3 regions of the Mesorhizobium sp. LCM 4577 genome follow, and region 2 is predicted to be linked to each of the others. Evidence: predicted binding sites of a transcription regulator. Region 2 holds the regulator's gene; each other region holds the start of a gene.
What was found. Region 2 encodes PhoB, which activates phosphate uptake and scavenging genes when phosphate is short. Its sites were predicted from a motif close to TGTCATNNANCTGTCAT; they were not measured.

Region 1 (3,272 bases), on a different contig from region 2:
TGGCCCAAGTCGGCCACAAGGAGCTGATGCGGGTGATGACGGCCGCCGGCTACACGGTGGAGACACAAGGGTTTCCGGCGTAAACGGTGGATTCGTCATGAATGATGGATTAGTCGGGGCGCGCGGTTTATCCGTTGCGCTTTGGCAAATCCTGGATTGGCGCGATGAAAGACTATGAGCACCCCTTCTTCCGGCCGCTGTGGCGGCGCATCGCCGTCGTCGCGGTCTGCCTGATCTGGTCGGCGATCGAGTTCGCCTCCGGCACGCCGTTCTGGGGCGTCATCGCGCTCGGCTTCGCCGGATATGCCGTGTGGCAGTTTTTCTATCTCTACAAGCCGGTCGAGGAGGGGAAGCCTCCGGCCGAGCCGAAGGAATGAATCGGTCGATGGTGCAACGGTCCTTACCTTGCGGATGTTGCCTGCGCAGAGGATCGCAAGCGTCGGCGGTTGGCCGGAACGCCCCTCGCCTCGTCATCCTAGGGCGGAGCAAGGAGCTCAGCGACGCAGCGCAGACCCTAGGATCCATGCCATGACTTTGAAGCGTTGCGACGGTGCAGAATTCTGCGCTGCTGGCATTCCACGTCGGAGGTAACGGCATGGATCCTAGGGTCTCCGCGACGGAGCTTCGCTCCTGCTTCGCCCTAGGATGACGAAGTTTGGAGGCCACGGCCAATCGCGAAGGTTCGCGCCGGACTCCTCAGCTGATGGAATCTCTGGGTCGCCAGCCCGCCAGAGCGAATAGGGATAGGAGAGACAAAAAATGTCGAAACTGCTCGTCAAGGCCGACAAAGGCCACGGCCACGTCGCTCACGTCACGCCGCAAAGCGCCGGCTGGACCTATGTCGGTTTCGATCTGCATCGGCTGAAGGCGGGCGAGACGGCGTCTGGCAAGACGGTCGACCGCGAGGTCTGCCTGGTCTTCGTCACCGGCAAGGGCAAGGCCTCGGCCGGGGGCAAGGATCTCGGCCTGCTTGGCGAGCGCATGTCGCCCTTCGAGGGCAAGCCCTGGTCGGTCTATGTGCCGGAGGGCGCCGACTGGACGGTGACAGCCGACACCGAGCTGGAGCTCGCCGTCTGCTCGGCACCCGGCCTTGGTGGTGGCCTGCCGGTGCGCGTCATCGGGCCTGACGATCTCGGCCAGGAAGTGCGCGGCAAGGGCACCAACACCCGATACGTGACCAACATCCTGCCCGAGGGCAAGCCGGCGGATTCGCTGCTGGTGGTCGAGGTCATCACGCCCGGCGGCCACACGTCGAGCTATCCGCCACACAAGCACGACCAGGACAATCTGCCGGCCGAATCCTATCTCGAGGAGACCTATTACCACCGCCTCAACCCGCCGCAGGGCTTTGCCTTCCAGCGCGTCTACACCGATGCCGACCGCAATGGCGTGCGCGAGCTGGACGAAGCGATGGCGATCGAGGACGGCGATGTCGTGCTGGTGCCGAAGGGCTATCACCCCTGCGCGGCCTGCCACGGCTACGACCTTTATTACCTCAACGTCATGGCCGGGCCGAAGCGGACATGGAAATTCCACAACGCGGCCGAGCACGAGTGGCTGATGAAGGCCTGATCGGCGGATTGGTCCAGTCCGGGAAAATCGTCGGCTAACGAGCTTGCGGCTGGACTTGCCTTCGAAAACCCATGAAAGCTTCGTCAATCCGTCATGGAAATCACCTATGGCAGCGGGTCTGATGCATGTCGCCGCGAGCGCCCTGGCGTTTTTGGACCCACGACTTGCCAAGACAATGACTTGAAGCGCGTCGCATGATCCTTTGGGGCGCAGCGCGCTTGACGAGGAACGCCGATGCGCTACGCCATCTACTACACACCGGGACAGGATGAGCCACTGGCGCGCATTGCCGCCAACTGGCTGGGCCGCGACCCGTTCGGCGCGGCGACGCGGCCGGTGGAGGCCGTGGGCGATCTGTCGGCCGCGGAAGTCGCCTTCCACACCGCCTCCGCCAGGCGCTACGGGTTCCACGCGACGCTGAAGGCGCCGTTCCGGCTGGCGCCGAACGAGACGGAAGCCTCGCTGCGCGCCGCGCTCGACGCTTTCGCCGAGGCGACGCCGCCGGTCGTCATCCCGCGTCTGGTCGTCGGGCAGATCGATGGCTTCTTCGCGCTGGTGCCGGAGACGCAGTTCGCGCCGCTCAACGAATTCGCCGGCGAGGTGGTGCGCGCCTTCGATCCGTTCCGGGCACCGCTGACCGAGGCCGAGATCGAACGCCGCAGCCCCGATGCGCTGAAGCCGGACGAGTTCCGCAACCTCTGCCAATGGGGTTATCCTTACGTCTTCGACACATTCCGCTTCCACATGACGCTGTCGGGGCGGGTCGGGCCGCAGGAAAGTCCACGTCTTCGCGCGGCGATCGACGGCCTGTTCGCCGATGTGCTGCGGCAGCCGGTGCCGGTGGATGCACTGACCTTGTTCGTCGAAAGCGAGCCTGGTGCCCCGTTCATGGTGCTTTCGCACCACGCGCTTGGCCGTGGCCAAGCCCGCAAGACCGCCTAGGGCGGATCAGCGGAACGCTGAACCGCCCTATCTTTAGTTTTTACGCAATTCCGGACGGAAAACCGCAAAGCACTTTTCCTGGAATTGCTCTGATGATTGCCGACCGCTCGAGATAGGACCGCCTGAGATGACCGCCGAAACCGTTCTCACCAATGCCCGCATCGTGCTGCCTGACGAAATCGTCGAGGGCTCGCTTCTGTTACGCGACGGCCTGATTGCCGCCGTCGAGCCGGGTGCCGCCCGCGCCGGCGAGGATATGGGCGGCGACTACATCATCCCGGGCCTCGTCGAGCTGCACACCGACCACCTCGAAGGCCACTACGCGCCGCGCCCGAAAGTGCGCTGGAACCCCATCGCCGCCGTGCTTGCCCATGACGCGCAGGTGGCGACCGCCGGCATCACCACCGTGCTCGATGCCTTGCGGGTCGGCATGGACGAGGACGCCGACCTGAAATCCGACGACGTCCGCAAGCTGGCCGACGCGATCGAGGACAGCGTGCGCCAGGATCGGCTGAGAGCCGACCATTTCATCCATTTGCGCTGCGAGGTTTCAGCGCCGGATTGCCTCGAGGCCTTCGCCAATTTCGAGACTGACGAGCGGGTGAAGCTCGCCTCGCTGATGGACCATGCGCCCGGACAGCGCCAGTTCGTCAACCTCGAAACCTATGCCTATTACTACCAGCGCAAGCTGAAGTTGACGGACCGCGACTTCCAAAAGTTCTGCGAGAAGCGGATGGCGGAATCGGCCCGCAATTCCG
Region 2 (3,272 bases):
GGAGCAGCAGCGCCTGGACACACTTGTCATGCCGCGTGAAGAACTGATCGGCGAATGCATGGCGATCGTCCGGCGTCGGTTGCAGGATCCCGACCTCGACGTCGGCAGCGTCGCCCGCATCGCCATGGGTATCCAGGGCATTACCGATTCCCACGCGCGCGCCATGCTGTGGTCGCCGATCACGCCGCTGACCGACATTCCTTTTGCCGACATCCTCGAGAGGGAATTCGGCATTCCAGCCACCATGGAGAACGACTGCAACATGATGGCGGTGGCGCTGCAGTGGCGTGACCCCAACCGCTATCGCGACAATTTCATCGCCATTCTGTTGTCGCACGGCATCGGCATGGGCCTAGTGCTAAAGGGCCAGTTGTTCACCGGCACACATTCCTCCGGCGGTGAGTTCGGGCACATGATCCACCGTCCGGGCGGCGCGCTTTGCCGCTGCGGCCGGCGCGGCTGCGTGGAGGCCTATGCCGGCAACTACGCCATCTGGCGCAGCGCCATGGGCATAAGCGAGGATGCCGCGCCGACGGACGTCGGCGACGCCGACATGCGCGCGCTTGCCGCGAAGGCCCGGCTCGAGGAAGGTCCCGAGCGGGAGGCCTATCGCCGGGCCGGCGAGGCGCTGGGCTTCGGCCTCGGCAGCCTGTTCGCCCTCATCGATCCGGCGCCCGTCGCCATGGTCGGCGTCAGCGCGGCCGCCTTCGACCTGATCGAGCCGGCGCTGAGGAAGGCGATCGCCCAGACCGCCGGCGGCCAGCATTCGGAATCGATCTCCTTCGACACCGAGCCGAACGAGCTGCCGCTGATCCGCGAAGGCTGCGCCATGCGCGCGCTGACCTTCGTCGACCAGGAGATTTTCGCGCCGGGGGTTCAGGCAAGAGCGGGCAAGCACGTCGCTTGAGCCACTTTGAGTGATCGTTGGTTTCGAGTGTCCCGCTGGACACCGGAGATTAGCGAAGGCCCCGAAGCTTCGTCATTCCAGGGCGGAGCAGGAGCGAAGCTCCGTCGCGGAGACCCTGGAATCCATTCCGTTACCTCGGACGTCGGGCGCAGCCGAGCAGAATTCTGCGCCGCCGCAGCGCGTCGACGTCACGGAATGGATCCTCGGGTCTGCGCTGCGTCGCTACGCTCCTTGCTCCGCCCGTCGATGACGAAGCACGACCGTCCCGGCTACTCGCCAACGCATGCGATCCGGTAGCGGACGCGTCATTCTGCGAACGGCGAACCTAATCCTCCCGGATCGCATAGCCCGCCCCGCGGATGGTGCGGATGACGTCGGGCATGCGGCCGTTGTTGACGGCCTTGCGCAGGCGGCCGACATGGACGTCCACGGTGCGCTCGTCGATATAGATCGTCTCGCCCCAGACATTGTCGAGCAGCTGGCTGCGCGAGAACACGCGGCCGGGGTGGCGCATCATGAATTCGAGCAGCCGGAACTCGGTCGGGCCGAGCCTGATCTCGCTCTTCTTGCGGTAGACGCGATGCGATTCGCGGTCGAGCACGATGTCGCCGACCTTGAGCACGCTGGACAGCACCTCAGGCTTTGCGCGGCGCAACAGCGCCTTGACGCGCGCCATGAACTCCGGCGTCGAGAACGGCTTGACCAGATAGTCGTCGGCGCCGGTGGACAAACCTCGAACCCGATCGCTCTCTTCACCGCGCGCGGTCAGCATGATGATCGGCAGCCGCTCGGTCTCTGGCCGCATCCTGAGGCGCCGGCAAAGCTCGATGCCGGACACCGCCGGCACCATCCAGTCGAGCACGAGCAGGTCGGGAACGTTTTCCTGAAGGCGGATTTCGGCCTCGTCGCCGCGGGTCACCACTTCGACCTGGTAACCCTCGGATTCGAGATTGTAGCGGAGCAGCACCCCCAGCGGCTCCTCGTCCTCCACCACCATGATGCGTGGCGCGATCATCGGGGTAACCTTTTCCGTCAGGCCGCCGGCGCCGACATTGCCGTCTCGTCCTGCTTCGGACGGTTGGCGGGCAATTGCGTGCCGGTCAACACATAATAGGCGTTCTCGGCGATGTTGGTCACATGGTCGCCGATGCGCTCGAGGTTCTTGGCGCAGAACAGAAGATGCGTGCAAGCGGTGATGTTGCGCGGATCTTCCATCATATAGGTCAACAGCTCTCGGAAGACGGATGTGTATTTGACGTCGATGCGTTCGTCGTCGTTGCGAAGCTTGGCCAGCGCCGTGGCATCGCCCACCGTGTATTCCTGGATCACGCCCTGGACCTGGATCAGCACCATCTGCGCCATGGAATCGATCGAATGCGTGAGGTCGCGCGGCGCGGCGCTGACGCCGACCGAGCCGACGCGCTTGGCGATGTTCTTGGCGAGATCGCCGATGCGCTCGAGGTCGCCCGCCATGCGGATCGCTCCGACCACGCTGCGCAGGTCGTCGGCCATCGGCTGGCGCTTGGCGATCAGCGTGATGGCGCGGTCGTCGAGCTCGCGCTGCCTTGCGTCCATGATGGCGTCGTCGGAGACGACGCGCTGCGCCAGCGCATTGTCGCTTTCGAGCAGCGCCCTGGTCGAGGCGCCGACCATCGAGGCGGCAAGGTCGCCCATGTCGTTGATGAGCCGGCTGATCTGCCTCAGATCCTCGTCGAAGGAGGCGACGGTATGTTCGGCCATGATGATGTCCTCGTATGTCTTCAGCCGAAGCGGCCGGTGATGTAGTCCTGGGTGCGCTTCTCGCGGGGCGAGGTGAAGATCTTCTCGGTCCGGTCGAACTCCACCAGCTCGCCCAGATACATGAACGCCGTCTGCCGCGAGACGCGCGCCGCCTGCTGCATGTTGTGGGTGACGATGACGATCGTATAGTCGGCCTGCAATTCGTCGATCAGCTCCTCGATCTTGGCCGTCGACAGCGGATCGAGCGCCGAGGCCGGCTCGTCGAGCAGGATGACCTCGGGCTTGACCGCCACGGTGCGGGCGATGCACAGGCGCTGCTGCTGGCCGCCGGAAAGGCTGAGCCCGCTGGCGTTGAGCTTGTCCTTGACCTCGCTCCACAGCGCGGCGCGCTTCAGCGCCTGCTCGACGCGGCTGTCCATCTCGGCCTTGCTGATCTTCTCATAGAGCCTGACGCCGAAGGCGATGTTTTCGTAGATCGACATCGGGAACGGGGTCGGCTTCTGGAAAACCATGCCGATCTTGGTCCTGAGCAGGTTGAGGTCCTGCGAGCGGTCGAGGATGTTCTTGCCGTCGAGCAGCACCTGGCCTTCCGCGGTCTGCTTCGGATAGAGCTCGTAGATGCGGT
Region 3 (3,272 bases), on a different contig from region 2:
GAGCTTGTCCTCGAAGACCGCGCCGACCCGGGGGCGCCTCCGCCCGGCTGGGCGCGTGTCGCTGTCAGCCATGTCGGCATCTGCGGCACCGACTATCACATCTTCGAAGGCAAGCACCCTTTCCTGGCCTATCCGCGCATCATGGGCCATGAGGTTTCGGGCACCATCGTCGATAAGGGGGATGGCGTCGATCTTGCGGTCGGCGAGCCGGTCATCATCAACCCCTATATTTCATGCGGCAAATGCATCGCCTGCCGGCACCGCAAGCCGAATTGTTGCGTGAAGATCGAGGTGCTCGGCGTCCACCGCGACGGCGCCATGTGCGACGAAATCCTGGTGCCGGCCCAGAACCTTTATCCCGCGAACGGCCTCTCGCTGTCCGATGCCGCTGCGGTGGAATTCCTGGCGATCGGCGCGCACGCCGTGCGCCGCTCATTGGGCGCGCCCGGCCAGCGCACGCTGGTCATCGGCGCCGGCCCGATCGGTCTCGGCACGGCGATCTTCGCCCGCATCGCGGGGCTCGACGTCAGCCTGCTCGACATGAGCGGCGAGCGCCTCGGCTTCGCCGAAAAGGAGCTTGGCTTTGCCGCGCTCGACACCTCGAAGGCGACAGCCGACGAACTGGTGCGGCAGGCGACCGGCGGCGAAGGGTTCGACCTCGTCTTCGACGCGACCGGCAACACGCAATCGGTGCAGTCGGCCTTCGCCCATGTCGCGCATGGCGGCACGCTGGTGCTGGTCAGCGTCGTCAAGGACGACATCGCCTTCTCCGACCCCGAGTTCCACAAGCGCGAGATGACGCTGATTGGCAGCCGCAATGCCCTGAAGGCCGATTTCGAGCATGTCGCGGCCTCGATCCGCAACGGCGCCGTGCCGTTGAACAAGCTCGTCACCCACCGCACCACGCTCGCCGGAACGCCGCGCGACCTGGCGCGATGGACGCATGAGAAGTCGGGGCTGATAAAGGCGGTGATCGAGGTGGGGTGAGGCGCCGGTTCCTTAGCGCGGAAATGCCGGCGGGACAGCACCCCCTCTGTCCTGCCGGACATCTCCCCCGCAAGGGGGGAGATTGGACGTCGCGTCCGCTTTCGCCAATCGCCAACGTCGCAGGATGAAAAGCGCCGGCGGCGCAACTGCCGATCTCCCCCCTTGCGGGGGAGATGGCCGGCAGGCCAGAGGGGGGTGGGCGGGAACGCGGCGCCTGTTGCTCGTCTCCGAGCCGCCGTCCAGGATCGTCCCGACGGAGCTGCGCCCCTGAAAACCTAATCGCCAGCGGCCAACCTCAACTCCACCCGCTCTGCCGGAAAGCGCGACTCCGCGAACTGGATCGGCTCACCGTCGAGCGTCACGTTGACGGCGACCGTCACCAGCACGATGGCGCCGGGCTGCAGATCGAGCGCTGCAAGGTCGTCGGCGTCGGCGTGGCGCGCCGACAGCACGGTTGAATGCCGCAGATAATCGTTGATGCCGAAACGCTTGAGCGAKGCGGTGATCGACCCCGTCTTGGCCATCGCGTCCTCGATGCCTGCGAAGCGCTTGGCATCGAACCAGGTCGTCGCCCGCGACACCGGATGACCGTCGGCCTCGCCGCGCGTCTCCAGGCAAATGACGGCCGCACCCTTGGCGATGCCCAGCGCCTCGGCAATGCGCCGGCTGGCAGGCTCGGTGGATGACGACAAGAGCGCGATATGCCGCTCGCTCGTCTGCCCCTGCAGCCCCGTCGAGAAGCGCGTGCGCGCGCCGATCGGATAGGACAGCCGCTTGCGCGACAGGACGAAGGTGCCGCGCCCCTGCTCGGCCCTCAGCACGCCTTCCTGCACAAGGGCCGCAATGGCGCTGCGCACCGTATGGCGATTGACGCCGTAGCGCTCGGCCAGCGCGACTTCAGGCGGCAGCGCCGCATTCTCGGCGAAGTCGCCACTTGCGATCCCCTGCAATATCTTGTCGGCGATCTGCCGCCACAGCGACACGCCGTTACGCCTTTCGATGCTGTTCGCCAGTCCAGCCATCATCGCCCCAAGCATTTTTCCCGGGCTGTCATCCACCCGTCATGGACTCCCGTTACGAGGTAGGTATAATTTGTATAGTTGTCTATATCAATAGACAAATTTATGCATGCAAGGAGCGATGCCATGCGAGGACAGGAAGCGCGCGAGCAGGCGGGGCGAAAAGCCTTGATGGCGACGCTGGCGCACGCCGAAGCCGATGAGATCGCCCGTCTCTGGAACGAAGCGGGCCTGCCTTCCGAGGCCGAGCTTTTGCGCGGCCCCGAAACCGGGCTGGTGACCGTGCGCGGACGGATCGGCGGCGGCGGCGCGCCGTTCAATGTCGGCGAGGCGACGGTCACCCGCGCCACGGTGCGGCTGCCCTCCGGCCAGATCGGCCATTCCTATGCGCTCGGTCGCGACAAGGGCAAGGCCAGGCTCGCGGCGATCGCCGACGCGCTCTGGCAGGACCCGGCCCATCGCGAAACGGTCGAGACGAAGCTCGCCGCACCCTTGCGCGCGGCGCTCGACGCGGCGCGCGAGACCCGGCGCGTCGAGACGGCGGCAACGAAAGTGGATTTCTTCACCATGGTGCGCGGAGAGGACTGATGAATATCGCCACGCAATCGATCGACGGCGGCTTCGCCGACCCGGTCTTCAACGCCCAGGCCGTGTTCCGCGCCATCATGGACGCGATGGCGCGACCGGGCACCGTCCAGGACCTGCCGCAACTCGCCCATCCGCCGGCGCCGTTGTCGGCGACGGCCGGCGCCGTGGCGCTCTCGCTCTGCGACAACGACACGCCGGTGTGGCTCGATCCGCCGCTGCAGGCGGAAGCCCCGGTCAAGGCCTGGCTCGGCTTCCACACCGGCGCGCCATTGGCCAACACGCCGGCCGACGCGCATTTCGCGTTGATCGCCAATCCGAAGGAGATGGCGGCGCTCGACGGTTTTGCGCAAGGCACGCAGGAATATCCCGACCGCTCGACGACACTGATCCTCCTGGTCGACGACCTTGCCTCGGGCCCGTCGCTGCTGCTCGAAGGACCCGGCATCGAAAAGACGTCGATGATCGCGCCTCCGGGCATGCCGCGCCATTTCGTCGAGCAGTGGAAGCAGAACAACCAGCGTTTCCCGCGCGGCGTCGACATCATCCTGGCGGCGCCGGGCAGCCTCGCCTGCCTGCCGCGCACCACCCGCATCAAGACGATGGAGGCATGACATGTATGTCGCGGTGAAAGGCGGCGAAGCCGCCATTGCCAACGCGCACCGCCTGCTTGCCGACCGC

Region 1: a site for PhoB is predicted at 1,651-1,667, ahead of LCM4577_RS01945 (DUF1045 domain-containing protein). Genes of this name have one in related genera too.
Region 3: a site for PhoB is predicted at 2,036-2,052, ahead of phnF (phosphonate metabolism transcriptional regulator PhnF). Genes of this name have one in related genera too.

Annotation. Positions count from the first base shown of each region.
Region 1 is NZ_MDDU01000001.1:396,129-399,400, reverse strand. It holds gene iolE (myo-inosose-2 dehydratase) at 1-83, shown strand, start outside; gene LCM4577_RS01955 (hypothetical protein) at 165-377, shown strand; gene iolB (5-deoxy-glucuronate isomerase) at 760-1,572, shown strand; gene LCM4577_RS01945 (DUF1045 domain-containing protein) at 1,807-2,514, shown strand; gene LCM4577_RS01940 (alpha-D-ribose 1-methylphosphonate 5-triphosphate diphosphatase) at 2,642-3,272, shown strand, end outside.
Region 2 is NZ_MDDU01000056.1:54,472-57,743, reverse strand. It holds gene LCM4577_RS33455 (ROK family protein) at 1-907, shown strand, start outside; gene phoB (phosphate regulon transcriptional regulator PhoB) at 1,233-1,922, opposite strand; gene phoU (phosphate signaling complex protein PhoU) at 1,940-2,647, opposite strand; gene pstB (phosphate ABC transporter ATP-binding protein PstB) at 2,668-3,272, opposite strand, start outside.
Region 3 is NZ_MDDU01000009.1:63,587-66,858, reverse strand. It holds gene LCM4577_RS13415 (zinc-binding alcohol dehydrogenase family protein) at 1-987, shown strand, start outside; gene phnF (phosphonate metabolism transcriptional regulator PhnF) at 1,263-2,009, opposite strand; gene phnG (phosphonate C-P lyase system protein PhnG) at 2,133-2,594, shown strand; gene phnH (phosphonate C-P lyase system protein PhnH) at 2,594-3,205, shown strand; gene LCM4577_RS13395 (carbon-phosphorus lyase complex subunit PhnI) at 3,207-3,272, shown strand, end outside.